3 regions of the Shinella sp. NM-101 genome follow, and region 2 is predicted to be linked to each of the others. Evidence: riboswitches for the same ligand, from Rfam matches in the RefSeq annotation. Region 2 holds a riboswitch; each other region holds the start of a gene.
The links. Region 2 has a riboswitch for cobalamin ahead of fdhA (formaldehyde dehydrogenase, glutathione-independent). Riboswitches for the same ligand answer to the same signal wherever they lie in the genome.
Positions count from the first base shown of each region.

Region 1: another riboswitch for cobalamin. It lies ahead of L0976_RS12230 (hypothetical protein); the one in region 2 lies ahead of fdhA (formaldehyde dehydrogenase, glutathione-independent).
Region 3: another riboswitch for cobalamin. It lies ahead of L0976_RS20705 (ABC transporter substrate-binding protein); the one in region 2 lies ahead of fdhA (formaldehyde dehydrogenase, glutathione-independent).

Region 1 covers NZ_JACBFT010000005.1:168,230-178,787, reverse strand. The annotation lists gene metH (methionine synthase) at 1-2,460, opposite strand, end outside; gene L0976_RS12230 (hypothetical protein) at 2,544-2,759, opposite strand; cobalamin riboswitch at 2,853-3,072, opposite strand; gene L0976_RS12225 (GH36-type glycosyl hydrolase domain-containing protein) at 3,478-10,558, shown strand, end outside.
Region 2 covers NZ_JACBFT010000003.1:112,637-123,194, reverse strand. The annotation lists gene L0976_RS07630 (ABC transporter permease) at 1-946, opposite strand, end outside; gene L0976_RS07625 (ABC transporter substrate-binding protein) at 1,018-2,649, opposite strand; gene L0976_RS07620 (GntR family transcriptional regulator) at 2,876-3,625, shown strand; gene L0976_RS07615 (asparaginase) at 3,863-4,843, shown strand; gene fdhA (formaldehyde dehydrogenase, glutathione-independent) at 4,942-6,132, opposite strand; cobalamin riboswitch at 6,314-6,516, opposite strand; gene L0976_RS07605 ((2Fe-2S)-binding protein) at 6,736-7,251, shown strand; gene L0976_RS07600 (xanthine dehydrogenase family protein subunit M) at 7,248-8,264, shown strand; gene L0976_RS07595 (xanthine dehydrogenase family protein molybdopterin-binding subunit) at 8,274-10,526, shown strand; gene L0976_RS07590 (catalase family protein) at 10,523-10,558, shown strand, end outside.
Region 3 covers NZ_JACBFT010000012.1:112,266-122,823, reverse strand. The annotation lists gene L0976_RS20730 (class I SAM-dependent methyltransferase) at 1-286, shown strand, start outside; gene L0976_RS20725 (methyltransferase domain-containing protein) at 343-1,230, opposite strand; gene L0976_RS20720 (pseudoazurin) at 1,227-1,658, opposite strand; gene L0976_RS20715 (ABC transporter ATP-binding protein) at 1,670-2,446, opposite strand; gene L0976_RS20710 (iron ABC transporter permease) at 2,443-3,483, opposite strand; gene L0976_RS20705 (ABC transporter substrate-binding protein) at 3,480-4,490, opposite strand; cobalamin riboswitch at 4,584-4,780, opposite strand; gene L0976_RS20700 (cytochrome b) at 4,914-5,483, opposite strand; gene L0976_RS20695 (LysR substrate-binding domain-containing protein) at 5,620-6,492, opposite strand; gene L0976_RS20690 (Ig-like domain-containing protein) at 6,714-10,558, shown strand, end outside.

The sequences.
Region 1 (10,558 bases), on a different contig from region 2:
CTTTGCCGTCTCGAGGATCTTCGTCGCCGGCACCATCACGCCGAGGTCGATGATCTCGTAATTGTTGCAGGCGAGCACGACGCCGACGATGTTCTTGCCGATGTCGTGCACGTCGCCCTTGACGGTCGCCATCAGGATCTTGCCGGCGCTCTCGCGTTCCCCGCTGCCGCCGTTGGCGCGCTTTTCCGCCTCCATGTAGGGCAGCAGCACGGCGACGGCCTGCTTCATCACGCGGGCCGATTTCACGACCTGCGGGAGGAACATCTTGCCCGCGCCGAAGAGGTCGCCGACGACGTTCATGCCGGCCATCAGCGGGCCTTCGATGACGTGCAGCGGGCGCTCGGCATTCTGCCGCGCCTCCTCCGTGTCGATCTCCACGAATTCGGTGATGCCGTTGACGAGCGCGTGTTCCAGCCGCTTCTCCACCGGCCAGTCGCGCCAGGCAAGGTCCCGTTCCTTCGCTTCCTTGCCGGCCGCGCCCTTGAAGCGCTCGGCGATGTCAAGCATGCGCTCGGTGGCGGTGCCGCCGGCTTTCGGCGCGCGGTTCAGCACCACGTCCTCACAGGCCTCGCGCAGCTCGGGCTCGATCGTATCGTAGACGGCGAGCTGGCCGGCGTTCACGATGCCCATGTCCATGCCCGCCTGGATGGCGTGGTAGAGGAACACGGCGTGCATCGCCTCACGCACCGGCTCGTTGCCGCGGAAGGAGAAGGAGAGGTTGGAGACGCCGCCGGAGATGTGGACGTGGGGCAGGCTCGCGGTGATCTCGGCAGTCGCCTCGATGAAGTCGACGCCGTAATTGTCGTGCTCCTCGATGCCGGTGGCGACGGCGAAGATATTGGGGTCGAAGACGATGTCCTCGGGGGCAAGGCCGGCGACCTCGGTCAGGAGCTTGTAGGCGCGGGTGCAGATCTCCACCTTGCGCACCTTCGTATCGGCCTGGCCTTTCTCGTCGAAGGCCATGACGACGACGGCGGCGCCATAGGCGCGCACGAGCTTCGCGTGGTGCAGGAAGGCCTCCTCGCCCTCCTTCAGCGAGATCGAGTTGACCAGCGGCTTGCCCTGCACGCATTTCAGGCCCGCCTCTATCACCTCCCATTTCGACGAATCGATCATGACGGGCACGCGGGCAATGTCGGGCTCGGCGGCAATGAGGTTGAGATATTCCGTCATCGCCTTGGCGGAATCGATGAGGCCCTCGTCCATGTTGATGTCGATGATCTGCGCGCCGTTCGCTACCTGGTCGCGCGCGACGTCGAGCGCGGCCGCGTAGTCGCCGGCCGTGATCAGCTTGCGGAATTTCGCCGAGCCGGTGACGTTGGTGCGCTCGCCGACGTTCACGAAGGGGATGGCCTCGGTCAGCGTGAAGGGTTCGAGGCCGGAAAGGCGCATGTGGCGGGGAATGTCGGGGATTTCGCGCGGCCTGTGGCGGGCTGCGGCCCCGGCGATGGCGCGGATGTGGTCCGGCGTCGAGCCGCAGCAGCCGCCAACCACGTTGACGAGGCCGTCGCGCATGAAGCCCTCGATCTGCGCGGCCATCTCCTCGGGGCTCTCGTCATACTGGCCGAAGGCGTTCGGCAGGCCGGCATTCGGGTAGGCGCAGACGAAGGTCTGCGCGACGGAGGCGATTTCGGCGAGATGGGCGCGCATCGCATTGGCGCCGAGCGCGCAGTTGAGGCCGATGGAGAAGGGGGCGGCATGGCGCACCGAGTTCCAGAAGGCCTCGGGCGTCTGGCCGGAGAGCGTGCGGCCGGACAGGTCGGTGATCGTGCCCGAGATCATGATCGGCAGCTCGATGCCCTTTTCCTCGAACACTTCGCGCGTGGCGAAGATCGCGGCCTTGGCGTTCAGCGTGTCGAAGATCGTCTCGATGAGGATGATGTCGGCGCCGCCGTCGACGAGGCCGCGCACCTGATCGGCATAGGCGAGCCTCAGGTCGTCGAAGGTGACGGCACGGTAGCCGGGATTGTTGACGTCGGGCGAGATGGAGGCGGTGCGGTTGGTCGGGCCGAGCGCGCCGGCGACGAAGCGGCGCCTGCCGTCCTTCTCCTGCGCCCTCAGGCCGGCGCGGCGGGCAAGGCGCGCGCCGTCGCGGTTCAGCTCATAGACCATGTCCTCCATGCCGTAGTCGGCCTGGGCGATCGACGTGGAGGAGAAGGTGTTGGTCTCGAGGATGTCGGCGCCGGCGAGCGCATAGCGGTAGTGGATGTCCTCGATCGCGCCCGGCTGGGTCAGCGTCAGCAGGTCGTTGTTGCCCTGCTGGTGGCAGGCGCAGTCGCCGAAGCGTGTTCCCCGGAAATCCTCCTCCACCAGCTTCAGCGTCTGGATTTCCGTGCCCATCGCGCCGTCGAGCACGAGGATACGCTGGCGGGCGGCGGCTTCGAGGGCGGCGCGGATCTCGCTTCCGTCCCGTTTCGGCAGTTCGGGGCCGAACAGGGTATCCAGGTGAGAATTGGCCATGGCGAAGCCCTCCGGTGCGCAACATATCACGCCGGAATTCACATAAACGTATCTTTATGTCAATATGTCTTTATGCGATTGACCTAGTGCAGCGGCCCGTTCGCGCCGGCGAGCGAGGCGAACAGGGCCTTGAGCCGTGCGATGTCCGGATCGGGGTTTTCATAGCGGGAAAGCTTCTGCACCTCCTTCAGCGCCTCGACCGCGAGGTCCGCGCCGCGCGGCTGCCAGAGCAGCCAGGAGATGAAGACGGATTCCGGCTTCCCGTTGCCGGAAGGCTGGTTTTCGATGAATAGAGACATTTCTTCCCCAATCGGAATTGGGGGATGGCCGGACGCACGCTGCTGGAATTCGCCGACGGCGAGCAAGCGCACCCTTGGGACACCCCGCCCATGGACGTTACGAACTGTCGGGGCAGGTCTCCTGGCTTGCGGGTCGTCGCTTCTGCCGCGCCTTCCCGGTGCTTTCGCGCCAGTGGCATCGATCGACAGCAGCTCGCCGTTCACAGTTGCGGGGGCAGCGCCGGCCTTGGCGCTCCTTTCGGAGCATCGCACCGGCTTCCCTCTTAGCCTCCGGCCGTTTTCGACTCGGAAGACCCTGACGCCGGCAGACTGGCGCCACGGGCCGGCCAAGTCAATGGCGTGCCTTATCGAGAGAGGCCGGGAACTTTTGTTGTCCCCGCGCATTTCCGCTTCCGCCTGCATCCTGTTCAGGCTCGCCCCGTCGGGGAGGGGCGATTCACCAAAACCGCAGATGAGGGCTTCATGCTGCGCCGTCCGGTCCTGTTGACATGTTGCAAGTCTCTGTCCTTACGGCTAAAAAATGCCGTTTTCATGCACCACGCGGCCAGGATGCCCATCAGCGTGTCGCTTGAGCCATATCGATCCGTGAGGCGCCATGAGGGCGCGGTCCGGTGTCATGGCTGACCGCGGCGCCGAGAAGAAGCCTGTCCGCGAAAAACCCTCCGGCGCCAAGGCCGCCGCCGGATGGCTCAACATGGCCGGATCCAGAATCAGAAACATGCCCCTTCAAAATACGCCGCAAGCCCCGCGCGATGCCGACGCAAAGCAGATCGACTACAACGATTCGATCCGCGCCACCTATCTGACGCTGGAGGAGCTCGCCGCATGCGGCGAGGCGCTCGCGCACGACAGGACCGTGTCCCTGCCGGGCTACCAGCCCTTCGAGTTCCGCCCCCGGCACAAGGAGAACGAGAAGGAGATCTTCCGCGTCTACCAGGCGACGGCCAAGGACGTGGAGGCCGGCGCGCAGATCACCCCCGCCGCCGAATGGCTGCTCGACAACTACTACGTCATCGAGGAGGCGATCCAGGAGGTCCGGCGCGACTTCCCCCGGCGCTTCCTGCGCCAGCTTCCGACCATGGAGGTCGACGGACAGGCGATCCCGCGCACCTTGGCGCTCGCCTGGCTCTATGTCGCCCATACGCACAGCAGCATCTCCGAGGAGAGCCTGACGGCCTTCGTCCAGGGCTTCCAGAAGGTCGACGCGCTGAAGATCGGCGAATTGTGGGCGCTGCCCTCCTTCGTCCGCTTCGTGCTGCTGGAAAACCTCCGGCGCATTTCCAGCCGCGTCGAGCGCTCGCGCAAGATGCGCTTCAAGGCGAACGAGGTGGCCGACGAGCTGATCCGCCTCAACGATCCGGAGAAGGGCATCGCGTATCTGCGCTCGATGGAGAGCTTCGTCGAGGACAACACCTTCGTCATCCAGCTCCTCTACCGCCTGCGCGACGGCCTGCAGGCCTCCGGCGCGGTGCTCCAGTGGCTGGAGCGCAAGATCGAGAGCCGCGGCAGCGACCTGGAAGAGCTGATCGTGGCGGAGAACAACCGCCTTTCCTCGGGCAATGTCACGATGAGCTCGCTCATCAAGAGCCTGCGCACGGTGGACGACACGGAATGGCCTGTCTGGTTCGAGAGCGTCAGCCGCCTCGACGAGGCGCTGCGCCAGCGTTCGGACTACAGCGACCTCGATTTCGGCTCGCGCAACAAGTACCGCAACACGATCGAGCGCTTCGCACGCCGGTCCGGCAAGACCGAGCTCGAGGTCACCGAGACGGCGCTTGCCATGACGGCGGAAGACGCCGCCGCCCATGCCGACGACCCGGACTACGAGGCCAATGTCGGCGCCTTCCTCGTCGGCAAGAAGCGCAAGCTCCTCGAAAGGCGCATCGGCTACCGCCCCTCGCTCGTCCAGCGCATCGTGCGCCTCACCCGCAAGCTGGACTGGTTCGCCATTGCCGGCCCGAACATCGCCCTGACGCTGCTTGCGATGGTCGCGGTCTATTATTTCCTCGACCAGCTCGACATTCCGAACGGCGCATGGCTGATCATGCTCGTCCTCTTCGCGCTGCCGGCCTCGGAAGGTGCGACGGGCCTCTTCAACACGCTGGTGACGTTCTTCGTCACGCCGTCCCGGCTCGTCGGCTATGAATTCAAGGACGGCATTCCCGAGGATGCGCGCACGCTTCTCGTGGTGCCCTGTCTCATTTCCAAGCGCGACCATGTCGACGAGCTCGTGCGCAACCTCGAGGTCCATTACCTCGCCAATCCGCGCGGCGAGATCTATTTCGCCCTCATCAGCGACTGGGCCGACAGCCCGTCCGAGGAGACGCCCGCCGACCTCGAGGTCCTCGACTATGCCAAGCGCGAGATCGCCGCGCTTTCCGCCCGCTATGCCTATGACGGGCGCATGCGCTTCTACCTCCTGCACCGCCGCCGCCTCTACAATCCGTCGGAAGGCGTGTGGATGGGCTGGGAGCGCAAGCGCGGCAAGCTGCACGAGCTGAACCTGCTCCTGCGCGGCGACGGCGACACGACCTTCCTGCCGGGCGCCAATGTCGTGCCGGCGGGCGTCAAATACGTCATGACGCTCGATTCCGACACGCGCCTGATGCGCGACGCGGTGACCAAGCTCGTCGGCAAGATGCACCATCCGATCAACCGCCCCGTCATCGACGAGGCGACGGGCGAGGTCGTCGCCGGCTACGCCATCCTCCAGCCGCGCGTCACGCCGTCGCTGACGACGGGCAAGGAGGCGTCCACCTTCCAGCGCATCTTCTCCGCCGACCGCGGCATCGATCCCTATGTCTTCACGGTTTCCGACGTCTACCAGGACCTCGTGGGCGAGGGCACCTTCACCGGCAAGGGCCTCTACCATGTCGACGCCTTCGAGGCGGCGGTGAAGGGGCGGATCGGCGAGAACGCGGTGCTCAGCCACGACCTGCTCGAAGGCTCGCTCGCCCGCTGCGCGCTGGTGACGGACCTCGAACTCGTCGAGGACTTCCCGACCCGCTACGGCGTCGAGACGTCGCGCCAGCATCGCTGGGCACGCGGCGACTGGCAGCTCCTGCCCTATCTCTTCAGCCCGTCGAGCGGCATTTCCATGCTCGGCCGCTGGAAGATGTACGACAACCTGCGCCGCAGCCTCATCCCGATCGGCTGGCTCGTCGCCTCCGTCATGGGCTGGTACTACATGGAGCCGCGCCAGGCGCTCGTCTGGCAGCTCGTGCTGATCTTCCTGCTCTTCGTCGCCCCGACGCTGTCGCTGATCTCCGGCATCATGCCGCGCCGCAACGACATCGTGGCGCGCGCCCATGTCCACCGCGTCTTCTCCGACATCCGCGCGGCCAATGCGCAGGTGGCCCTGCGCATCGCCTTCATCGCCCATTCGGCGGCGCTGATGGCCGATGCGATCGTGCGCTCGCTCTACCGCACCTTCGTCAGCCGCCGGCTGATGCTGGAATGGCGCACGGCCGCGCAGGCCGACAGCGCGGCGCGCGGCGGCATCCTCGCCCATTACAAGTCGATGTGGCAGGCCCCGGCGCTGGCCGTTCTCTCCGTGGCGCTCGCCATGGTCTCGAAGACGGGCCTGCCCTTCATCGGCGTTCCCTTCGCCCTCGTCTGGATGCTTTCGCCCGTCATCGCCTGGTATGTCAGCCAGACGGCCGAGACCGAGGACCAGCTCGTCGTGTCCGACCACGTCTCGGCCGAGCTGCGCAAGTTCGCCCGGCGCACATGGCGCTACTTCGAGGAGTTCGTCACCGCCGAGCAGCATTTCCTGCCGCCGGACAATTTCCAGGAAACGCCGCAGCCGGTGCTCGCAGAGCGGACTTCGCCCACCAATATCGGCGTCTACCTGCTCTCGGTCATCTCGGCGCGCGATTTCGGCTGGGTCAGCTTCGAGGAAACGGTCCGCCGCCTCGAGCAGACCATCTCAACCGTCGACGGCATGCCGAAATACCGCGGCCACCTCTTCAACTGGTATCGCACCAACACACTGGAAACGCTCGGCCCGCGCTATGTCTCGGCGGTCGACAGCGGCAACCTCGCCGGCCACCTTATCGCCGTCTCCTCCATGTGCCGCGAATGGGCCGAAGCCCCCTCGGCACATCTCCAGGGCAGCCTCGACGGCATCGGCGACGTCGCCTCGATCCTCTCGGAGACGCTGAAGCAGCTTCCGGACGACCGCAAGACCGTGCGTCCGCTGCGCCGTCTCATCAAGGAGCGCATCGACGGCTTCCACAACGCGCTCGCCGCCGTCAAGCGCGAGCACGAATTCGCCTCCATCCGCGTCATCAACCTTGCGGTGCTGGCGCGCGACGTCAACAAGCTCATCGTCAACCTCGACCACGAGATCAAGTCGGCGCAGAGCGGAGAGGTCGTGCACTGGGCGGGCGCGCTGGTCTCGACCTGCGAGGCGCATATCGCCGACAGCGTCTTCGACCTCGGCAGCATCGAGGCGCTGCGCGACCGGCTCGTCGTGCTGCGCGACCGGGCGCGCGACATCGCCTTCTCGATGGATTTCGGCTTCCTGTTCCGCCCGGAGAGGCGCCTCCTGTCCATCGGCTACCGCGTCGAGACGAACGAGCTGGACGAAGCCTGCTACGACCTGCTCGCCTCCGAAGCCCGCCTTACCAGCCTTTTTGCCATCGCCAAGGGGGATTTGCCCACCGAGCACTGGTACAAGCTCGGCCGGCCGGTCGTTCCGGTCGGCTCGCGCGGGGCGCTCATCTCCTGGTCGGGCTCGATGTTCGAATACCTCATGCCCCCGCTCGTCATGCAGGAGCGCCAGGGCGGCATCCTCAACCAGACCAACAACCTGGTGGTTGTCGAGCAGATGAACCACGGCCGCCGCCTCGGCACGCCCTGGGGCATCTCGGAGGCGGCCTTCAACGCCCGCGACCACGAGCTGACCTACCAGTACACCAATTTCGGCGTGCCGACGCTCGGCCTCAAGCGCGGCCTCGGGCAGAACGCCGTCATCGCGCCCTATGCCTCGCTGCTCGCCACGCAATATGCCCCGAAGGCGGCGCTGGAGAACCTCGAGCGGCTGCGCAAGCTCGGCGCGCTCGGCGTCTACGGCTTCCACGACGCCGTCGACTTCACGCCGACCCGCGTGCCGGAGGGCAAGACCTGCGCCGTCGTGCGCAACTACATGGCGCACCACCACGGCATGTCGATCGCCGCCGTCGCCAATGTCGTCTTCAACGGCGCGCTGCGCGAACGTTTCCATTCGGATCCCGTGATCGAGGCGGCCGAGCTGCTGCTGCAGGAAAAGGCGCCGCGCGACATTCCGGTCATCAACGCCAAGCGCGAGCCGGAGACCGTCGGCAGCACGCAGGCCGACCTGCTGCGCCCGGAAATCCGCATCTTCAAGGATCCGGTCGCGCGCGAGCGCGAGGCCGTGTTCCTGTCGAACGGGCACTATTCCGTGATGCTGACGGCGACGGGCGCGGGCTATTCGCGCTGGAACGGCCAGGCCGTCACCCGCTGGAAGCCCGATCCGACGGAAGACCGCTGGGGCTCCTTCCTCTTCCTGCGCGACACGGCGACGAACGAATGGTGGTCCGCCACCGCCGAGCCGAAGCGCATCGAGGGCGAGGAGACGAAGACGCAGTTCGGCGACGACAAGGCGGAATTCCTCAAGACCGTCGGCACGCTGACGAGCGAGGTCGAGTGCATCGTCGCCACCGAGCACGATGCCGAAGGCCGCCGCCTGACGCTGCTCAACACGGGCACCGAGGACCGCTTCATCGAGGTGACCTCCTACATGGAGCCGGTCATCTCGACCGACGATGCCGACAGCGCCCACCCGCTCTTCTCGAAGATGTTCATCCGCACCGAGATCGGCAAGCGCGGCGACGTCGTGCGCGCGGAGCGGCGCAAGCGCCACCCGAACGAACCGGACATGGCGATCGCCCATCTCATCGTCGACAATGCCGGTCCCTCGCGCCGCACCGAGATCGAGACGGACCGCCGCCGCTTCATCGGCCGCGGCCGCTCGCTGGCGACGGCCGCCGCCTTCGACCCCGGCGCGCAGCTCTCCGGCACGGACGGCTTCACGCTCGATCCGGTCATCGCGCTGCGCCGCGTCGTGCGCGTTCCGGCCGGCAAGAAGGTCAAGGTGATCTTCTGGACCATCGCGGCGCCGAGCCGGGCCGAAGTTGACGCGGCCGTCGACCGCTACCGCCACCCGGACAGCTTCAACCACGAGATGATCCATGCCTGGACGCGCTCGCAGGTGCATATGCGCCATGTCGGCGTGACCTCGCAGGAGGCGGCGAGCTTCCAGACGCTCGGCCGCTACCTTACCTATCCCGACATGCACCTGCGTGCCGATGCCGGCACGATCCAGGCGGGGCTCGCCCCGCAGTCCTCGCTCTGGCCGCTGGCCATTTCCGGCGACTTCCCGATCTTCGTCGTGCGCATCAACGACGAGATCGACCTCGACGTCGCCCGCGAGGCGCTGCGCGCGCAGGAATATCTGCGCCACCGCGGCGTGACGGCAGACCTCGTGATCCTCAACGAGCGCGCCACCTCCTATGCGCAGGACATGCAGCACACGCTCGACCAGATGTGCGAGAACCTGCGCATGCGCGGCCAGTCCGACGGCGTGCGCCAGCATGTCTTCACGGTGCGCCGCGACCTGATGGAGGTTTCCACCTGGCAGGCGTTGCTGGCGACCGCCCGCGCCGTCTTCCACGCGCGCAACGGCTCGCTTGCCGACCAGATCGCCCGCACCGTCTCGCTCTTCGCACCGCCGCGCGGCGAGGAGGAGGGGAAGGCGGAAACGCCGCTGCCGAAGCTTGCCGCGCCGGACGGTGCGCCTGTCGCGATCGACGGCGATGGCCTGTCCTTCTGGAACGGCTTCGGCGGCTTCAACGAGGACCGCCGCGAATATGCCGTGCGGCTGCGCGGCGGCGAAGCCACGCCCCAGCCGTGGATCAACGTAATCGCCAACCGCGAGTTCGGCTTCCATGTCTCGGCGGAGGGCGCCGGCTTCACCTGGAGCCGCAATTCGCGCGACTTCCAGTTGACGCCCTGGACCAACGATCCCGTCGTCAACCGCCCCGGCGAAGCCTTCTACGTGCGGGACCGCGACCGCGGCACGGTGATGACGCCCTTTGCCGCTCTTTCGCGCAAGTCCTCGGTCAAGTTCGAGACCTGGCACGGCCTCGGCTACACCGCCTTCAGAAGCTGGGAGGACGGCATCGAGCTCGACCTCGTGCAGACGGTCGATCCCGAGGATCCGGTCAAGTATTCGCGCCTCGTCGTGAAGAATACCGGCGACACGGCGCGCAGCCTCTCGGTCTACGGCTATGTCGAATGGGTGCTGGGCAACAATCCCGCCCGGACCGCGCCCTTCGTGCTGACCAGCCACGACGAGGAGAGTGGCGCACTGCTCGCCACCAATCCCTACAGCCTCGATTTCGCCGGCCGGACCAGCTTCTTCGCCGTCGATGCGCCGCTTGCGGGCTTCACCGCGCGCCGGCGCGACTTCATCGGCCGCACCGGCGACGTCGGGCTGCCGGCAGCGCTTGCGACGGGGCAGGCGCTTTCCGGCAATACCGACGGCATCGGCGACCCCTGCGCGGCGCTTGCCGTCGACATCACGCTGAAGCCCGGTGAAAAGCGCGCGCTCGTCTTCGTGCTCGGCGACACGGCCGATGCCGACAGCGCCCGGGCGCTCGCCGACAAGAGCCGCGCGGCGGATTTCGATACCGTCATGGCGTCGGTCCGCACCTTCTGGGAGGGCTTCACCGGCACGTTGCAGGTCAAGACGCCGGATGCGGCGCTCGACCGGA
Region 2 (10,558 bases):
GCAATGCCGGATAATCGGAGTTGATGACCGACTGGACCGCATATTGCCCGAGCCCGCCCCAGGAGAAGATCGTCTCCACCAGGACGGCAGCGCCCAGAAGGAAGCCGATCAGGAAGCCGACCAGCGTGATGATGGGCGGCAGGCTGTTGCGCAGGGCGTTGCGGACGATGACCCGTTCGGGAAGGCCGCTTGCCCGCTGGTGGCGGATGAAGTCGCTGCGCCAGATGTCGGCGAAGGTGGTCTTGGTCATCTTCATCAGCGCGCCGGCATTGACGAGCGTCAGCGTCAGGACCGGCAGCGCCAGACGGCCGAAGGAGGAGACGAGCGCGTCGAAATCACCCGCCAGCAGGCTATCGAAGGTGTAGAAGCCGGTGATGGCGGGCGGGGCCTCGAGAAGCGGATCGATGCGGCCGAACGGCGCGGGGGCGATGCCGGCGAGGGAGAACAGGAAGAAGATCAGGAGCAGGCCGACCCAGAAATCGGGGATCGCGCCGGCCGCCAGTCCATAGAAGCGGCTGACATAGTCCATGATACCGCCGGGCCGCACGACGGCGATGACCGCCACGACGACGGCGACCGCCAGCGTCAGCAGCATGGAGTAGAAGATCAGTTCGAGCGTCGCCGGGGCGCGGTCCATGAGGTCGGTGGCGACGGGGTTGGAGGTGAACAGCGAAATGCCGAGATCGCCGTGCATGACATTGCCCATGTAGCTGAGAAACTGCTCCCAGAGCGTTCCGTTCAGGCCGAGCTGTTCGCGAAGGTTGGCGATGCTTTCGGGCGTTGCCATGTTGCCGAGCATCAGCAGCGTGGGGTCGCCGGGCAGAAGGCGCACAAGCATGAATGTGACGAAGATCACGCCCAGCATCTGCGGCACGATCATCGGCAGACGCGAAAGGACGATCCGCAACGGCCTCGGAAGGCGTTGCCAGGCACCGGAAACAGACATTCCGACCTCTCCTGTTCTCGGGAAAAGGGAGGCGGACGGGATTGCTCCCGCCCGCCGGTTGCCGGACCGGCCTATTCCTTGTGGAAGTCGAACCAGGCGTTGCCGTTCGGCGTGTACCAGGAATAGCCCTTCACGTTGGAGCGCGTGGCGAGCTGGTAGCCGGGGTTGAACAGGAACACCCAGGGAGCGCCCTCCATGGTGATCTGCTGCACGCGCTTCATGTCGGCGAGGCGCTTTTCCTCGTCGACGCCCGTCAGGGCCGAGTTGATGAGGCTATCGACCTCCTCGCTCTTGAAGCGCGAGTAGTTGATGAGCGAGTTGCTGTTCAGCCAGAGGTTCGCGACATAGGCGGCATCCGGAACGATCGCCATGTCCCGGAAGAAGTACATCGGGATCTCGCCCTTGGTGTACCGCTCGACGAGCGTGGAGGCCGGCAGCTTCGACAGCTTCACGTTCACGCCCGCCTTCGCGAAGGCCGTCTGCAGGATGACGGCGATCTCCTCTTCGAGCTGATCGCCCGTGCGGTAGCCGAGCTCCGTCTCGAACCCGTCGGCATGGCCGGCCTCGGCGAGCAGCGCCTTGGCCTTCTCGACATCGTGCGAATAGGTGAAGTATTCGTCGGTGAAGGCCGGGTAGATTTCGGAGATGGGGCTCTTCGTCGGACGCGCCGTGCCGTAATAGACGGCCTTCGATATCTCGTCGCGCGGCACGAGATAGTTGAGGGCCTGGCGAACGCGCGGATCGTCGAAGGGCTTCATCTCGTTCTGCATCTCGACGCGGTGGATGTAGTTGCCGAAGACCTTGTCGACGGTCACGCCCGGAATCTTCTCGACCTGGGAAAGCTCGCGCGGCGACAGGTACTCGGCCACGTCGATGGCGCCGCCCTGCAGGGCCGCGACGCGGTTCGCCGCGGTCGGCATCTCCTTGAAGATGATCCGCTTCAGCTTCGGCGCGCCGCGATAGTAGTTCTCGTTGGCCTGGTAGACGACCTCCTGGCCGGGCGCATATTTGGTGACGACATAGGGACCGAACGAGGCCGAGGCGGTGGCGAGGTAGCGCTGGCCCCACTTGTCATCGTCCGTGATCTTCTCCTTCATCACCTTGGAATCGAGGATCCCGAGGTCGCTGTTGGTCCACAGCTTGGCGATCAGCGGGGACGGGTTGGGTATCTTGACCTTCACCGTCATGTCGTCGACCTTCTCGAAGGCCGCGCCGAAGTCCTCGATCTTGAGGATCTGCGTCATGTACCAGTGGAAGTTCGACTTGAGGTTCCAGCCGCGCTCGAACGACCACATGACGTCGTCGGCGGTGAGCGTATTGCCCGCGCCGCTGACGACGCCGGGACGCAGGTGGAACGTGATCGACTTGAAGTCGTCCGCGACCTCGTATTTTTCGGCCAGCGCGCCGGTGATCTTCGCGAAGTCCTCGTAGAGAACGCCGTCGTCGCCGGTCTTCATCTCGTAGGTCAGCAGACGCTCGTAGACGTTGCGGCGCATTTCATGAACGGCCTCCGTCGGCGGATATTCCTGGTCGAGCGACTCGGGCGTGCGCGGGCCGCCGACGAGGAGGGTTTCCTTCGCGGCCTGCGCGAAGGCCGGCACCGGATTGGCGAGGGTGCCGGCTACGGCAAACGCAACGGTTGCGCCGAGCAGTGCCCGGCGGCTTACGGGTCCCAGCGTGATGAATTTCAGCATGTCTTTCATATTGTTCCCCTTTTTCGGTTCATTTTCCACAGGAGGGCGATCGCCGGCACCGGTCCGGACGGTCATAGATGCTTTTCCCGTTCTGTTTTTATTATTGGATACAATAGAGTGTTCAATAATGTCGCTTGTCAATTGCTTTTTCCCGGGCCGCATGAGAAAAGTGCAGCACGATTGAAACCGTGGCGTTTATTTGGGGGAGGCTGCGGCCTCGCGGAGGAAGTGATCGATGGAAGGAACAGGCCGGAAGGCTGCGGCGGATCCCGGTAAAGACGCAGGCAGCCTGAAGAGGATCCACGGCTACACGGAAATGGAGGTCACCCGGAAACTGATCCTGGCGATCTTCGAGCAGCGCCTGCCCCCGGGGCTGCGGATCACCGAGGCGCAGCTCTCGGAAGCCTTCGACGTCAGCCGCACCGTGGTGCGCCAGTCGATCGCCAAGCTCTCGGAGATCGGCGTCTTCAAGAAGACCCCGAACCAGGGATGCACCATCGCCTCTCCCAACCGCGACGAGGCCCGCAAGATGCTTCACGTCCGGGAGATGGTCGAGCCCGCGATGGTGCGCGGCATTGCCGAGACCCGGACGCCGGAGCACCTGGCGGCGCTGCACGAGCATATCGCCATGGAAGGCGAAGCCCGCCTGCGGCAGGACCGCTCCACCCTCGTCCGGCTGAGCGGGGAGTTCCATCTCAAGCTCGCGGAAATGACGGGCAATCCGTATCTCATCCGCCTCATGACGGAGCTCCAGGTGCTGACCTGCCTTGCCATCCTCGTGCATGCCGAGGCGGAAACCGGCTGCCCGCGCGACGAGCATAGCGCCATCGTCGCGGCGATCGAGCGGGGCGACGGCGAGGCGGCCAGCCACGAGATGGCGCACCACCTCAAGCACATCACCGCCGACCTCAAGCTCGACCGCGCCGAGCCGGAGCCGAACCTGGAGAACGCCATGCTCTGGCTGCGGGGCGCGGCCGGTGCGTGACGCGCTTCGGCCCGCCTCGTCGCGGTTCCTCGCCACGAAGGCACAGGCGCGCCAGCCATCGCAGACCGTTTTCGTCTTCGCCGGTGGGCCGGTCGCTGAGGCAATCCGGTTCGAGTAAGCCTTGCCTTACGTTTTGACCGCGGCGAGGAATGCCGGCCTTTGATCTCGGCGGGTCGCTGCCGAATGCCTTGATGCTCAACCGCCGGATCCGAGCGGCAGCCCGGGAAGAGGTGCAACATGCCCAGAATCGCTCTCATAACCACCGGCGGGACGATCGCCTCGCGGGCGGATTCCGCCACGGGGCATGTCACCGCGCAGCTTCGCGGCGAGGCGCTCCGCACGGGACTGCACGATCCCCTGGACGGCTTCGATCTGGTGGTGGACGACTTAATGACAACCGGCAGCTATGCCCTGACGCTTGGCGATGCGTTCAGGCTCGCCCGAAGAATCTCGTCCCACCTCGCCGATCCCGCGGTGGATGGCGTCGTGGTCACCCACGGGACGGACACGATGGAGGAGAGCGCCTATATGGCCGACCTGCTCGTTGACGGCGACAAGCCCGTCGTGTTCACCGGCGCCCAGCGCGCCGCCGACGCGCCGGACAGCGACGGCCCGCGCAACATCGCGGACGCCGTGCGGGTGGCCGGCGCTCCGGGCACGCGCGGCCTCGGCACGCTCCTGTGCTTCGAGCAGGAATTCCACGCCGCGCGCGACGTGACGAAGTCTCACACATCGCGCGTCGACACGTTCGTGTCCGGCGAGCACGGCAAGCTCGGCGAGGTCGACGGGGACACCGTGATCGTGCACCGACGCCCCAACCTCGCCGGCACGATCTCAACGGACCGCGTCGAGGAAGACGTCGAGATCGTCAAGCTGGGGATCGGGACCACGGACCGCTCCATCCGCCTTGCCGCCGCAGCCGGCGTGAAGGGGATCGTCATCGAGGGTTTCGGCCGGGGGAATGCGACCCCGCCGGTGACCGCAGCGGCGATAGAGCTCGTCGGCCAGGGCATTCCGGTCGTCATGACCAGCCGTTGCCAGCGGGGGCGCGTGAAGCCGATCTACGGCAATGGCGGCGGACGGACGCTCGCCGAAGGCGGCGTCATCTTCGCGGGTGACCTCAGCGCCCAGAAGGCCCGCATCCTCCTGTCCGTGCTGCTAGGCAGCGGCATGCCGATGGCGGAGATCCGGCGGCAGGTCGAACGGTTCGGGATGTAAGAAGCTCCGCAGCCTGCTGGCGATGAAACGCCGCCTTCGACTGCGGAGCGGTAAGGAAGGCACCGGCCAGCCTTGCCGGCCGGTGCCCGATCATGCCGTCAGGCTGCCTTCAGCAGGTCGCCATGCGGGTCGAGCACGAACTTCGTCGCCGCTCCCTGGTCGAAGCTCTCGTAGCCCTGGACCGCGTCGTCGAGCGCGATGATCTTCGCGTTGACGATGTCGGCGATCGGCAGGCGGTCGTGCAGGATCGCCTGCATGAGCTGGCGATTGTACTTCAGCACGGGCGTCTGGCCGGTGTGGAAGGACTGCGCCTTCGCCCAGCCGAGGCCGAAGCGCAGCGCCAAGCTGCCGTGCTTGGCCGCGTCGTCCACGGCACCCGGATCCTCGGTGACATAGAGGCCGGGGATGCCGATGGAGCCCGCGGCGCGGGTGATCTCCATCATCTGGTTGAGGACGATGGCCGGCTGCTCGCCGCCGGCATGGCCGCGCGCCTCGAAACCGACGGCATCGATGGCGCTGTCGACCTCGTTGGTGCCGATAACATCGGCGATCATGTCGCCGAGCCGGTCGCTCCTGGAAAGGTCGATCGGCTCGAAGCCGACCCTGGCGGCATGCGCCAGGCGGTCCTTGTTGAAATCGCCGATCATGACGACCGCCGCGCCGAGGATGCGGGCGGAAGCGGCAGCCGCGAGGCCGACCGGACCGGCACCGGCCACATAGACCGTCGAGCCGACGCCGACGCCCGCCCTGACCGCGCCGTGGAAGCCGGTCGGCAGGATGTCCGACAGCATGGTGAGGTCGCGGATCTTCGCCATCGCCTTGTCGCGGTCGGGGAACTTCAGCAGGTTGAAGTCGGCATAGGGGATCGTCACGTAGCGCGCCTGCCCGCCGATCCAGCCGCCCATGTCGACATAGCCGTAGGCGCCGCCGGCGCGCGACGGGTTCACGGTGAGGCAGACGCCGGTATCCTGCGACTTGCAGCAGCGGCAGCGCCCGCAGGCCACGTTGAATGGCACCGAGACGATGTCGCCGACCTCCAGCATCTCGACGTCGATGCCCTTTTCGATGACCTCGCCCGTGATCTCGTGCCCGAGCACGAGACCCGGCATCGCCGTCGTGCGCCCGCGCACCATGTGCTGGTCGGAGCCGCAGATGTTGGTCGAGATCACCTTGAGGATGACCCCGTGCTCGATGCGCCGGCCATCCGGCGCCTCCAGCTTCGGGTCGTCGATGTCGCGCACCTCGACCTTGCCGGGCCGCATGTAGACGACGCCTCTGTTCCTGCTCATAGTCTGTCTCCTCCTGGGTTGAAGCCGTCCTGCCCGCTCCTCGGCAGGCAGGATCGCGATCGCAACGTTTGCGAGCCGCCGGACGGCGGTGCGCATCGTTTCCCGACGACGGGTGGAGAGAGGAAGGAACGGAGCGATTGCAAGACAACGCCGTTCGCCTCTCGATCGCCCACCGCAATCGGCCGAGTCTTTGCTTCAAGGCTGGTTTCCGGGCTTCGGAACCGTCCCTCGAGGACACTCTCGACGCCTTCCCGGCCGGGCGGCCAGTGGCATTCGTCGAGATTTCGTTCCGCTACCGTTGCGGGGGCAGCGCCGGCATCGCACCGGCTTCCCAATTATCCATGCCGAGGCTTTCGGCATGGCACCCTGAATGGCCCAGCATTCCACTTATCGTCCGCAATGACCCGCGAGATAACGACATCGCCGGCACCCTGAACGACAGCTTCCATCCGCTGCATCGACGCATTCGCGCAGCCTGGCGAAGCCGGACTGCGATATTCCCGGGCTTGCGGGCGACATGGCCGGCGTCCATCACCGCCCCGGCAGGAACAAAGCCCAGCGCCTCTCGTTAGCGATCCATCCTCGCAATGAAAGACAGAACCGATGGACACCGTTCCTGCAAGCCGTCTACCCACCTGTCCCCTCTCCGTTACGATCAACGGCACGCCCTATACGCTGGATGTCCATCCCTGGACGACACTCCTCGACCTCCTGCGCAGCGACCTCGAACTGACCGGTACCAAGAAGGGATGCGACCATGGCCAGTGCGGCGCCTGCACCGTCGTCATCGACGGGCAGCGCATGAATGCCTGCCTCAAGCTTGCCGTCACCCTTTCCGGGGCTGCGATCACCACCGTGGAAGGTCTTGGCACGCCGGAAAGGATGCATCCGGTGCAGAAGGCATTCGTCGAGCATGATGCCTTCCAGTGCGGCTACTGCACGCCGGGCCAGATCTGTTCCACCATCGGGCTCCTGAATGAAGGCCATGCCCACACGCGCGACGACATCCGCGAATTGATGAGCGGCAATCTCTGTCGGTGCGGCGCCTATACCAACATCGCCGACGCCATCGAGGATGTGCTTTCGAGCCGGGCTTCCTGGCGGGAGGCGGCGGAATGAAACCCTTTGCCTATACCCGCGCCGAAACCGTCGCGGATGCCGTGGCCGCGCTTGCCGCCAGCCCGCAGGCGCAGTTCCTGGCCGGCGGCACCAACCTTGTCGACCTCATGAAATACGACGTGGCGCACCCGGACGCGATCGTCGATATCAATTCCCTTCCCCTGAAGGAGATCGAGGCGCTTGCCGATGGCGGCCTGCGCATCGGCGCGCTGGCGAGCAATTCCGCCGTCGCCTACGATGCCCGGATCGAGGCGCGCTTTCCCCTGCTTGCAAGCGCCATCCTCGCCGGCGCCTCGCCGCAGTTGCGCAACGCCGCGACGACCGGCGGCAACCTGCTGCAGCGGACCCGCTGCCCCTATTTCTACGACCCGTCCACCCCCTGCAACAAGCGCGAGCCGGGCAGCGACTGCGCGGCCATCGGCGGCCTTACCCGCATGCACGCCATCCTCGGGGCCAGCGACAAATGCATTGCCGTGCATCCCTCCGACATGTGCGTGGCGCTCGCGGCGCTGGACGCCACGGTGGAAGTGGTAGGGCCCGACAGCGCACGGGACATCGCCTTTACCGATTTCCATCGGTTGCCGGGGGATGAGCCGCACCGCGACAATATTCTTGAGCGCGGCGAACTCGTCACGGGCATCCGTCTGGAGGCCAACCATTTTGCCGGTCACTACTCCTATCTGAAGCTGCGCGATCGCCTGTCCTATGCCTTCGCGCTGGTATCGGTCGCCGCTGCGATGGAAATCGCCGACCGACGCATCATCGACCTGCGCGTCGCGCTCGGCGGCGTGGCGCACAAGCCCTGGCGCGATCCGCTCGCCGAGGCGGAATTTGCAGGCGCGCCGGCGGCGGACGAGACATTCCGGCAGGTGGCCGACCGCCTGCTCCTCGATGCCCGGGGCCAGGGCGGCAACGACTTCAAGATTCCCCTCGCCCGACGGGCGATCGTCCGCGCCTTGCGGCAGGCGGCCAGCGGCATGCCGCAGAGCCAGACGACCAAGGCAATCCAATAGGAGGCAAGAATGCTCGACCGTTCCAGAATCGTCGGCCTGCCGATCTCCCGCATCGATGGACCGCTCAAGGTGACCGGGCAGGCCAGATATGCGGCGGAGCATTTCGAGCCCGGAATGCTCTTCGGCCACGCGGCGCTCGCCACCGTTGCCACCGGCCGCATCATCGCGCTCGACGTGCGCGCGGCGGAGCGCGTGCCGGGCGTGGTCAAGATCTATACCCACGAGAACCGGCCGAAAACCGCCTATCGGGACAGCAAGTGGAAGGATGCCGTGGCGCTGCCCGGCCATCCGTTCCGCCCGCTGGAGAACGACCGCGTGCTGTTCGACGGCCAGCCTGTCGCCTTCGTGGTCGCAGAGACGCCGGAGGCCGCGCGTGACGCCGCCGCCCTGATCCACGCGCACTACGCGGCCGAAAGGCCGCACACGGACATCCTCGCCGAACGGCACGACAGCTACGAGCCGCCGGTCGCCCGCATGAAGCAGCTCCTGCCTCCGCCCCCGCGCGGCGACGCCGAGGCCGCCTTTGCCGCGGCACCGCACAAGGTCTCCGCCGATTATCTGCTCTCGGGCGAGCATCACAACCCGATGGAGCTGTTCGCGGCCACCGTGCGCTTCGAGGATGACGGCGTGCTGACGATCCACGACAAGACGCAGGGCTCGCAGAACAGCCGCGACTATGTCTGCGGCGTATTCGGCCTCGACCCCGACAAGGTGATCGTGAAGAACGACTTCGTCGGCGGCGCCTTCGGCCAGGCGCTGCGGCCGAAGCATCACCTCTTCCTGGCCGTGATGGCGAGCCTCGACCTCAGCCGGTCGATGAAGGTGGAGATGACCCGGCGGGAAATGTTCTACCTCTCCTGGCGCCCTTCCTGCGTGCAGACCGTCTCGCTGGCGGCGGATGCGGATGGCCGTCTAAAGGCCGTCCTGCACCATGCCGTGCATGCCACCTCCCGCCATGAAGACTATCAGGAGAACGTCGCGAACTGGTCCGGCCTCGCCTACAAATGCGATAATGTGAAAATCTCCTACGAACTCGTCAAGCTCGACCTCGCAACGCCCGGCGACATGCGCGCACCGGGCGCGGCGAGCGGCATCGCCGCGCTCGAAACGGCCATGGACGAGCTTGCCCATGAGGTCGGCATCGATCCGCTGGAACTGAGGGTGCGCAATTTCGTCCACCGCGACCAGAACCAGGACAAGGCCATCACCTCCAAGGCGTTGCATGCCTGCTACCGCGAGGGCGCGGCGCGTTTCGGCTGGTCGGAGCGCTCGCCGGAGCCGCGCTCCATGCGCGAGGGCAACGACCTCGTCGGCTGGGGCATGGCGGGCGGCATCTGGGAAGCCATGATGTCGAAAGGCGAAGCGAAGGTCCGCCTGTCGACCGACGGCAAGGTCAGGGTCAGCGCGGCGGCCTCCGACATCGGAACCGGGACCTACACGATCCTCGGCCAGATCGCGGCGGAAACGTTCGATTGCCCGATCGATGCGGTGACCGTCGACATCGGGAGCTCCGATCTTCCGAAGACCGGTGTCGAAGGCGGATCCTGGACGGCGGCGACCACCGGCTCGGCCGTGCAGGCGGCGGCGAAAGCCGTCGTGAAGACGCTTCTTCGCCATGCCGGGTCGATGGAGAATTCGCCGCTCGCCGAGGCGAGCGAAGAGCAGGTCGAAATCGCCGACGGACGCCTCGTCCTCGAAAGCAACCACCAGGCCGGCATCGCCCTTGCCGACATCATGGCGGCGGCCGGCCCCGACACGATCGAGGAACACGCCAAGGTCGGCCCCGATATGCTGTCCATGATGCGCTATGCCGCCTACAGCCATTCGGCGGTCTTCGTCGAGGTAAAGGTGGACGAGGAGCTGGGCGTCGTGCGCGTGACGCGCGTGGTCAGCGCCATCGCCGCCGGCCGCATCCTCAATCCCAAGACGGCCCGCAGCCAGATTCTCGGGGGCGTGGTGATGGGCATCGGCATGGCTCTCCACGAGGAGGGCATGATCGATCACCGCACCGGCCGCATCATGAACCATAACCTGGCCGAATATCATGTGCCCGCCCATGCGGATATCCACGACATCGACGTGATCTTCGTCGAGGAGGACGACGACAAGGCAAGCCCGATCGGCGTGAAGGGCCTTGGCGAGATCGGCATCGTCGGCGTTGCCGCCGCCGTGTCGAACGCGATCTTCCACGCGACCGGCAAGCGCATCCGCGATCTGCCGATCACGATCGACAAGATCCTGGAAAGCGAGATCGTTCAATGACCGACCGCCTCGCCGTCACGCCGCTTCGCTAC
Region 3 (10,558 bases), on a different contig from region 2:
GGACGCTCTCCTCAGGGCGTCGCAGCTTCTGGCGCCGGGAGGGGAACTGCATGTCGTCGATTTCGGCGACATGGCGGGCCTGCCTTCATGGACGAAGCACGTCATTCGCACATGGCTGGGCTGGCATCATGTCAAGCCGCGCCCGGATCTGTTCGGGGTCGCTGCCGAGATCGCGGCGCTGCAAGGCGGAACGAGCGAGGCGGCCAGCCTTCACCGCGGTTTCTCGTGTATAGCAATCGTGCGCAGACCGGATGGACTGGCAGTGAAGCAGCCAGACGCCGGATAACAGTCACCGGCAGGGCCGAGGCGTATGGGCGCGTTCGCCCTGCCAGCGGAAGCAGTCTAGGAACGGGCGTTTTCCCGGCGGGGCCGGCTCCAAGGGTCCGTTGCTGCGCGGATGCCGTCAGACACCCTCTCGCGGATATGTCCCTCCTGCGGCTTGCAGGCGGAAACGGCGAAGCGGTGCTGGCTCCATGCGATGGCGCCTGCCCGGCTGGCAAGGTGCAGGCCCCTGCCGCGACGTATGCCCTGCAAGCCATCGCGACGTTGCTCCATGAGGCCGGCTCCCGCGAACAAGGCCACCACATCCTCCACCCGCATTCCCCGGTGAAACGGCAGGCGCGCCATGATGCGGCCGTGCTCCTCCCATTGCGCCACGGTCAGCAGGCTATGACCGTCGCGAATCTTGCCGAATATCCCGTCGAGCAGCAGCATGAGGCGCTCGATCCTGCTCTGACGGACAAAATCGCCGTCGATGACCAGCAGCCGCCCGCCCGGCCTCAGGATGCGGCACCATTCGCCGACGGCCTGTCGGGGGTCCGGCAGGGTCCACAGCAGGTTACGCGCGATGATCGCGTCGTACTGCGCTTCGGGCTCGAGCGTATGCTCGGCGTCGCCGGCGACGAACGTGACGGGGACGCCGGCCTCCTGCGCTTTCCGGCGGGCGCGCTCGAGCATCGGCCCGGCAAAGTCGAGGCCCGTCACGTCGAAGCCGGCGGCCTGCATCAGCAGCGACATCGTGCCCGTGCCGCAACCGAGATCCAGCGCGCGGCGGCCCTCGCCGTGGCCGAGATGGTCACGGATCAGGTCTCGCCATGCCTGCGCCTCGCGCATGTCCATTTGCCCGTGCCCGGGACTGAGATCGTAGGTTTCGGCGCGGATGCTCCAGTAGTCGCGGATGTCGTCCTTGACCGAACGATTGGAGAGACCCCCGGGTCCGGCCGCGCTCACCTTGCGGCGTCGCGCCGGGCGAGGATCTCGATCATGCGCTTGCGGGCGGCGGGCGGCAGGTCCGCCGGCAGGTCGGCTTCGGTGGCCGGCGTATCGCCGACCTGGATCAGCATGGCCATGCCCATGGTGAAATGCGGCGAGCACTTGATGCCCCAGATGCCTTCCTCGCTCAGCGTCACCTCGATCTCCTGATTGATCTTGCCGACAAACTTCTTGCCGCCGTCGGGGATCATGCCGGCGATGGTGGCGGCGTTGTGGCCGGGGTCCGTGGCGAGGAATTTCACCGTGTCGCCAGGCTTGATCACGAGGTATTCGGGCTCGAAGGGCATCGGGCCCGTCGCGTTGCGGTTGAGCATCTTCACCTCGAAGGTCTCGGCCACGGCCGGGGATGCGAGGAGGCCGAGAAGAAGGGTCAGTCGGAGCAGCATGGAGTGTCCTTTCAGGCAAGGCGTTGGAAGGCGAAGACCGGCCGGCCGCCGGACGGATGGGGAATGAGTTCGGCCTCGACGGCGAAGATCTCGCGGATCAGCGGTGCGGTGAGCACCTCGTGCGGCGGCCCGAGGGCCGCGCATCGCCCGTGTTTCATCACCAGCAATCGATCGCAGCGCTGTGCGTGGTTGAGGTCGTGGAGGGCGATGACGGTCGTCACCGCGAGCGTTCCGATGAGGTCGAGAATGGCGATCTGGTGGTGGATGTCGAGATGGTTCGTCGGCTCGTCGAGAAGCAGGAGCTGCGGTTTCTGCGCATGGGCGCGGGCGATATGGACCCGCTGGCGCTCGCCGCCCGAGAGCGTCGCCCAGTCGCGGCGAGCCATGTGCTGCATATCGACGGCCTCGAGCGCCGCGTTCACGGCATCGTCGTCCTCGCGGCCCCACGGCCGCAGCGCATCGAGCCACGGCGTGCGGCCGAGCTCGACCGCATCGCGCACGCAAATCCGCTCACCCGTCTCGGCCTGCTGGGCGACGAAGGCGATGGAGCGCGCGACCTCGCGCCGGCTGAGGCGCGCCATGGGCCGGCCGGCGAGGCGGATCTCGCCCCGGCTCGGGCTGACGAGCCCGGCCAGCATGTTCAGGAGCGTCGATTTTCCCGAGCCGTTTGGTCCTATCAGGCCGAGCGTCTCGCCGGCGCGCACGCCGAGATCGATGCCGGAAACGATCGGGCGGCCACCGGCCATCCGGGCGACGCCGGCCGCTTCGAGTACGGGCCTGTCGGTCATCGCTGCCTTCCCCTGACCATGATGAAGGCGAAGGCCGGCGCACCGACCAGCGCGGTGACGACGCCGATCGGCAGGACCTGCCCAGGAAGGGCGATGCGCGAGACGACATCGGAGACGACGAGGAAGACCGCCCCGGCGAGTGCCGTCGCCGGCACCAGCCGGCTGTGGCGCGCGCCGACGAGAATGCGCATGGCATGCGGCACGACGAGCCCGACGAAGCCGATGGCGCCGGCGACCGAGACCATGATCGCCGTCACCAGCGTCGCCGTTCCGATCAGCACGACCTGCGTGCGGCGCACGTCGATGCCGAGCGCGGCCGCGCTCTCGGCGCCGAAGGCGAAGGCGTCGAGTGCCCGGACATGCCACAACGTGATGCCGAGCCCGGCGAGGGTCATCGGCAGCACCAGCCAGGTGTCTGGCCAGCGCACGCCGGAAAGGTTGCCCAGCAGCCAGAACATTATGCCCCGCGCCTGCTCGGCGCTTGCCGACTGCGCGATGATAAGGGCCGTCAGGGCGTTGAACATCTGCGATCCCGCAATCCCGGCAAGGATGATCACCGCCGCGCCGCGCATGCCGGTTCCGCCGCCCGCGGCGCGGGCCAGCAGCGCGACCAGCACGAAGGCCGTGATGGCGCCGGCAAAGGCTCCGGCCGACATGCTGAGCAGCCCCGCGCCGAAACCGGCGACGGTGACGGCGACGGCCCCGGTGGAGGCTCCAGCCGAAATGCCGAGGAGATAGGGCTCGGCCAGCGGATTTCGCAAGAGCGCCTGGAGGATGAGGCCGGACAGGGCGAGGCTGGCGCCGCCGCAGGCCGCCACCACCGCGCGCGACATGCGATAGTGCCAGATCACGCTGAGTTCGATGGGATCGATCGCACGGTCCAGGAAGCCCGCTTTCGTCGCCAGGACGTCGAAGACGGTGGCGAGCGGGATGCGCGTCTCGCCGACCGCCGTTCCAAACAGCAGCGCTGCGGCCAGCACGGCCGGAGCCAGCCAGAAGAGCCACCCGAGGCCATGGACCGCAGCGCCTTGTCTCATTTCGACAGACCGAACCCGGAAAGCGCGTTCGACAGCTTCTCCAGCGCGAAGATCGCGCGAACCGACGGGTCCATCGCATTCGCCTCGATCGTGAGGATGCGATCCTGCCTGACCGCCTCCATCTCCTTCGCGACGGGATCGGTGGTCAGGAACTCGCGCTTGACGGCGATGTCGTCGGCGGGGAAGCGACGGCGGTTCATTTCGGCCGCGACGATGAAGGTCGGCCTCGCCGTGGCGATGGTCTCCCAGCCCACCGTCGGCCACTCCTCCTCGGAGGTGACGACGTTCTTCACGCCCAGCTTGGAGAGCATCCAGCCCGGCACGCCGTTGAGGCCGGCCACATAGGGGTCGATCTCGATGTCGGCGGAGGAATACCAGAACACGCCGGAAACGTCCTCGGGCAGGTTCAGGTCCTTGGCTTTGCGGACCGCGGACTCCTCGCGCGACCTGAGGTCGGCGACCAGCTTTTCGCCGCGTTCGGAGACGTCGAAGATCTCGGCCAGTTCCGTGATGCCCTGGTAGAGCAGGGCCGTGTCGAACAGCCTGGTGCGGGCGCCGTCCATGCTCTGCGTGTTGTCCTTTCCGACGCATTCGGTCGGCATGATCCAGCTTGCGATCCCCGCGTCATCGAACATCTCGCGCGTGCCGACCGCCCCCTGCGGACCGATCATCCACTCGTAGGCGGTGACGACGAGCTCCGGCTTCTTTGCCACGACGCTTTCGAAGCTCGGCGCATTGTCGGCGAGGCGCTCGACCGTCTTGTCGACCTCGGCGAATTCGGGCAGGACGGGATTGATCCACAGCGCGGTGCCCTTCACCTTGTCGGCGAGGCCGAGCATGTAGAGGATCTCGGTCGTGCTCTGGCCGACGCTGACGACGCTGTCCGGCGCCTTCTCGATGGTGACCTCGTGGCCGCAGCTCGTCAGCTTCAGCGGATAGCTGGTGGCCGCGAACGCCATCGGCGCCAGGGCGAAAGTGGCGATGAACGCCGTCGTGAACCTCAACATCGTATCCCTTCCGTTGCAATGTTGGCGGGACGAAGGAAGGCCGAGGATCGAAATGCAGGACGCCGATCACAAGCCCGCCCGAGCCGACCCGCTCGGTTGGTCATCTGCGTCGGCAGGTCTCCTGACTGACGGGTCGTCGCTTTCCTCGACCTTCCCGGGCGCGGGGCCCAGTGGATTTTCCGAGTTCAGCTCGCCGCCTACAGTTGCGGGGGCAGTTCCGTTTGGCTGGCCGTCTTTGGCCACGGATTCCCTCTTAGTCCCTTCCGGAAACCGACCGTCATCCCGTAGCGAATAGCATCGGCGCTTGCAAGGCCGCCGGATCGGGCCGGCCGAAACGGGATGAAAGAGAGGATGTCAGAACACCGACGCGCCGCCGGTCGCCGAAGGTTCACGGGACCGGGCCGCGATCATGGTTCGCCCGCATCAAAGCATGCGGGGGAGCACGTCGGTCGGACCGCCCCTGTCCTGCAGCCGGTGCTTCACGGTGCCGGCTATGTGCAGGAGGACGCAGGCCAGCAGGATATAGGCGCTATAGGCGTGCAGCGCCTGGAACACCGCGAAGGCCGTATCGTTCTTCGGCAGGACCTCCGGCACATGCGAGAGGAAGAAGAAAGGCACGCCGTCGCCGTCCGTGAGGCTGCTGGACATCGCGTAGCCCAGCAGCGGAGTGAGTATGGTCAAGGCGATGATCAGCCGGTGGGTGATGTGGGACAGGCGCTTCTCCCAGGGCTTGAGGGCGTCCGGCGCGTGCGGCAGAACCGCACGGTAGCGCCAGCGAAGGGCAAGCTGCGCCAGCGCCAGCAGCCAGGCCAGCACGCCGAACTGCTTGTGGTTGGGATAAAGGATCGCGGCCGTCGGGTCGTCCTCGGCGCGTCCGGTCATGTACCAGCCGCAGGCGATCAACCCGAGGATCAGGATGGCCCGCAGCCAGTGCAGGATGCGGATCGATACAGGATATCTGGCGCTGCTGTCTCTTTGAAACGGTCTCATCATGCCATTCCTCGTCTGGCCGGCTCGCTGCCGGCACCGCACCCCGCCGGATGCTCGCATTCGAGTATCCCGGTTTCGTGTGCGTTTCATGGAGATTGCGTGGATGGCGCCCATTGTCGCGGCAGGATCGCGATCGGCCTCAGCGGGCGGAGTGCAGCGCGGCCGCCGCGTGGATGAAGCCGCGGATCAGCGGAAGGTGCTGGCGCTCGGCGAGGCAGATGACGTATTCGTCGATAATCTCGTGGGCGTCTTCGATCGGCACAAAGGCGAGGCGGTTGTCATTGCCGAGTTCGAGATCGGCGATGACGCCGCATCCCACCCTGTTGGCGATGGCTTCGCGAACGCCTTCCCTTGAGGAAATCTCGACGATCTGCTCGATGGAAATGGCGTGACCCGCGAGATTCTTCTCGAAAACCTCGCGGGTGCGCGAGCCGCGTTCGCGCATGACGAAGGACAGGCCTTCCAGCGCGCGCATGGTGACGCTCTGCTCCCCGGCGAGCGGGTGATCCAGCGGCACGCACAGACCGAGCCGCATGCTGAGGAAGTGCTTGCCGAAAAGCCGCGGGTCATTGGGCACACGCGCGGTAATGGCGACGTCCGCGCGATAGTCCATGACCTGCTCGATGACGCGTGCGGAATTATCGATCGACAGCGAGAATGTGAGTTTCGGACGCTCGCTCTTCATGTGCGAGAGGATCGGCAGGGCGAGGATCGGGCCGTCGGCGGCAACGCGCAGGTGACCGCCGCTCGCACCGGCCTCGCCACGCAGGAAGGCATTGGCCTCGCGTTCTGCCGCGAACAGCCGGGTGGTGATCTCCAGCAGGCGCTCGCCGTTCGAGCTGAGGGAGACGCCGCGCGCCCGGCGTTCGAGAAGGTTGAAGCCGCAGGCGGCCTCCAGGTCGCGCACATGGGCCGACAGGGTGGACTGGCTTATCGCCATGTCCCGGGCGGCCTGGGAGAAGCCACCGCACACCGCGACGACATGGAAGGCTTTCAATTGCGCAATCGACATCGCATCCGCTTCTATTGACAGAACGAGGGCCGTTCGGGCCGCGGATGGGAATATTCGGGCGGATGCTGACAGGCAGATGACGAATCCGATGGCAGCCATCGGAAATCGCTATGGCCGGTAAACGATTTGTTAAGGAACTGTCATTCGGCCTGCAAGGCCATTCTCTAACGGTAAGGCGCGGCATCGAGCCGACCCCGTTTCACCTCAGAGAGAAGGCCGACATGACGTCCTCCACCAATCTCACAACGCCGATCCAGTCTTCCGACGACTGGCTCCTCTCCATCCCTCGCCTCGGCAAGCAGCAGGGCCTGCTGGTCACGCCGGGCGGCACGGGCACGGTATCCTCCTACAGCCTCGTCTACGACGTGTACTTCCCGTCGTCCGGCACGTCGAGCGGCTGGATCCCGTTCCTGCAGACGGACACCTCCAACAGCAGCGACGCCGACATCTTCGGCAATGTCGCCGGCGGCAGCTTCGGCCTCGGCATCAACAGCGACTATCGCGGTGCCGCCAACCTCGATGCGTGGAACCGCGTGGGCCTCACGATCGAGAAGGGCAGCGACGGCTCCGTCACCATGAGCAAATACGTCAACGGCGAATTCATCGCCGCGCAGAAGATGACCGGCTCGCTGGCCGCGCGCTTCACCATCGACAAGTCCAACGGCTTCCTGATCTTCTCCGACAATGACGGCGAAACCTCCTCCGGCTATCTCGGCAGCTTCCTGTTCATCGAGAAGGTGCTGTCCGGCGATGAGCTTTCCGTGCTGGGCAAGGCCCGTCCCGGCGGCATCGTCCCGGACGATTTCAAGTCCGACGCGCTGCAGCACAACGGCACGGAATTCCGCTTCGGCCAGGGTTCCGTGACAGCCGAATTCGGCAAGGGCACGCTTTCGGGCAAGGGCACCACGCCGACCACCACGACGCCGGACGCCGCCGGCGTGCCGCAGGTCGGCCAGGAGCCGACCACCGATCCGGACGCGGTCGTGAAGACCGTCGCCATCAAGGACATGATGGTCACCCCGGATGCGGAAAACGCCACGATCGACCTTTCCCAGCATTTCTCGGGCGAAGGCCTGACCTACACCGTCCAGAACAAGAACGGCGACGTCGTGACGGCCACCCTGACCGACGGCAACAAGCTGGTGCTCGACTTCGCCGAACTCGGCCACTCGGATGTCCGCGTGACCGCGACGGACGCGGCCGGCAATTCCGTGACGGACGACTTCCGCGTGCGCGTCGCCGGGCCGAACGCCTATACGATCGCCGTCTTCCCGGACACGCAGGACTACACGTCGAACGACGGCATCAAGCACTTCTTCGCCGACATGACGCAATGGCTGGTCGACAACCGCGACAGCCATAACATCGTCTTCATGACCCATGTGGGCGACATCACGCAGACCAACCAGTCCAGCCAGTGGGACATCGCCGAGGCGGCCCTGCGCAAGCTGGACGGCAAGATCCCCTACGCCCTCCTGCCGGGCAACCATGACCAGGGAAGCAGCGGCAACGCCGCCAATCACTCGTCGAACTATCTCGACAGCCGCTTCTCGCCGGACAAGCAGAAGGCGACCAACCCCGACACGTTCGGCGGCTCCTATGACCAGGAGCTGATGAGCGCGCGCAACACCTACAGCACGTTCACCGCGCCCGACGGCACGAAATGGCTGTCGATCTCGCTGGAATTCGGCCCGCGCGACGACGTGATCCGCTGGGCGGGCGACGTGATCGAGGCCCACCCGGACTACCGCGTGATGCTCGCCACCCACTCGCTGACGAGCTATGCCGGCCGCCAGGACAACCTCGCCCTGCCGCTCTACGACGAGGGCGCCGGCTACGACTACGGCATGCGCACCGACCAGGCCGGCGCCAATGACGGCGAATATGTCTCGCGCGAGCTGCTCGCCCGCTATCCCAACATCGTCATGACCTTCTCCGGCCACATCTTCGGCGACGGCGCGGAAACCGACATCACCTACAACCAGTATGGCGAGCCGGTCTTCCAGTTCCTGGTGAACTACCAGAACGGCGTGTCGCGCGAGATCACCGGCAACGGCGACGAGAGCAAGGGCAGCAACGGCGGCAACGGCGCGATCCGCCTCGTCACCATCGACCCCGACAACAACCGCATCACGACGGAGACCTACTTCACCGGCTTCGACGACTATCTGGACGGCTTCCGCAGCAAGCCGGAACTCGACCGTGACGGTCTGACCGGCTACTACCGCGGCCATCAGGAAGTCTTCGAGAACGTCAATGTCGGCGGCGGCGTTGCCCGTGCCATGGCCGATGCCGGCGACGACATCGTGGCGGACGCTCCCTCGGGCGCGGCGCTTGCCGATGTCGCCCTCTCCGGCGCAAGGTCGATGCTGCCCGGCAACGTCACGTCGTGGGTCTGGACGGACGAGAACGGCGACGTCGTCGCCGAAGGCAAGGAAGCAACCGCCAAGCTCGACCTCGGCAAGCACAAGCTGACGCTCACGGCCACGGACGTCAACGGCGTCAAGTCGACCGACACGGTCGACGTGATCGTGCGCGGCGACCGCACGCTGCTCGTCGAGACCTTCAACGACGGCAATGCCGATGGCTGGTCGACGGATGTCGGCGGCACGAACGGGGCGACGGGCAACTTCCTGCTGAAGGGCACCGTCTTCTCGCGTCAGTCCACGACGGACGGCCTTGCCGCGCCGGAAGCGGCCCTCTTCGACCAGAGCGATGCGGCCGGCAACAAGCTGGTCTACACCGGTTCCGGCTCGACCGGCTGGTCGGACTACGTCTTCGAGACGACGCTGACCCAGCTCGACAACGACACGATCGGCGTGCTCTTCTACTATCAGGACGCCAAGAACCACTATCGCTTCACGCTCGACGGCGAGACGAACCGCCGCCAGCTCGTGAAGGTCGTCGACGGCGTCGAGACGGTGCTTGCCTCCGTCAACGAAGGCTCGCCCTACAACATGGAAATCCCGCTGCTCGTGGCCGTCACCGGCAACACGATCAACGTCTTCCTTGGTGACAAGAACGTCTTCGCCGGTCCTGTCGTCGATGCCTCGCCGCTTTCCGGCGGCACGGTCGGCGTCTATTCCAGCGGCCAGCGCAGCTCCGTCTTCGACGACATCGCCGTGACGAAGGTGGCCGCCACCGCCAAGGCCGGCATCGACCAGCGGCTCTACGACACCGACGGCAACGGCAAGGCGCTCGCCACGCTCGACGCCTCCGGCTCCTTCGGCAACAAGGCCCTGGTCAGCTATGTGTGGACCGACCTTGCCGGAAACATCATCGCGACCGGCAAGACGGCGACCGTCGACCTTAACACCGGCGTCAACAAGCTGCTGCTGACCGTCACCGATGCGGACGGCACGACCTCCACCGACCGCGTGGACGTCACCGTCGTCGACCGCAGCAAGATCCTCGTCAACGAGGACTTCTCGTCGGCGGATGCGCTGTCGCGCTTCACCATCGTCGACGAGGGCGAGTTCGGCGGCAAGGGCGCCGACGGCAAGCAATCGGAATGGGTGCTGGACAACGGCAAGCTGGTGCAGACGACCGAGCTTGCCAGCCGTGAACTGACCTGGACCGGCGCCACCTCGTCCGACTACTGGAAACGCGGCTGGAGCCCGCTGGGCGACGGGGTCAATGTCCTGCGCCTCGGCACCTATGCCCTCTACAACGATCCGGCGGCGCTGCGCTGGACCGACTATGCGATCGAGGCGACCATCGAGACGCCGGACAAGGACGGCCTCGGCTTCCTCTTCCGCTACAAGGACGCCAAGAACTACTACAAGCTGGAGCTCGATGCCGACGGCATCCTCGACCGCAGCCCCAGCAACGGTGCCGGAAGCATCTTCAACCTCGTGCGGATGAAGGACGGCGTCGAGGAAATCCTCGCGCAGGTGCCGGGCAAGTACGAGCCGGGCCAGCCGATGAAGCTGCGCCTCGAGGTCGTCGGCGACAAGATCACGGCCTATCTCAATGACGAGGCCTTGTTCGCCTATCCGGTCGGCGACCGCGGTCTGGATGCCGGCACGTTCGGCCTCTACTCCTGGGGCAATGCCGGCCTGTCCTT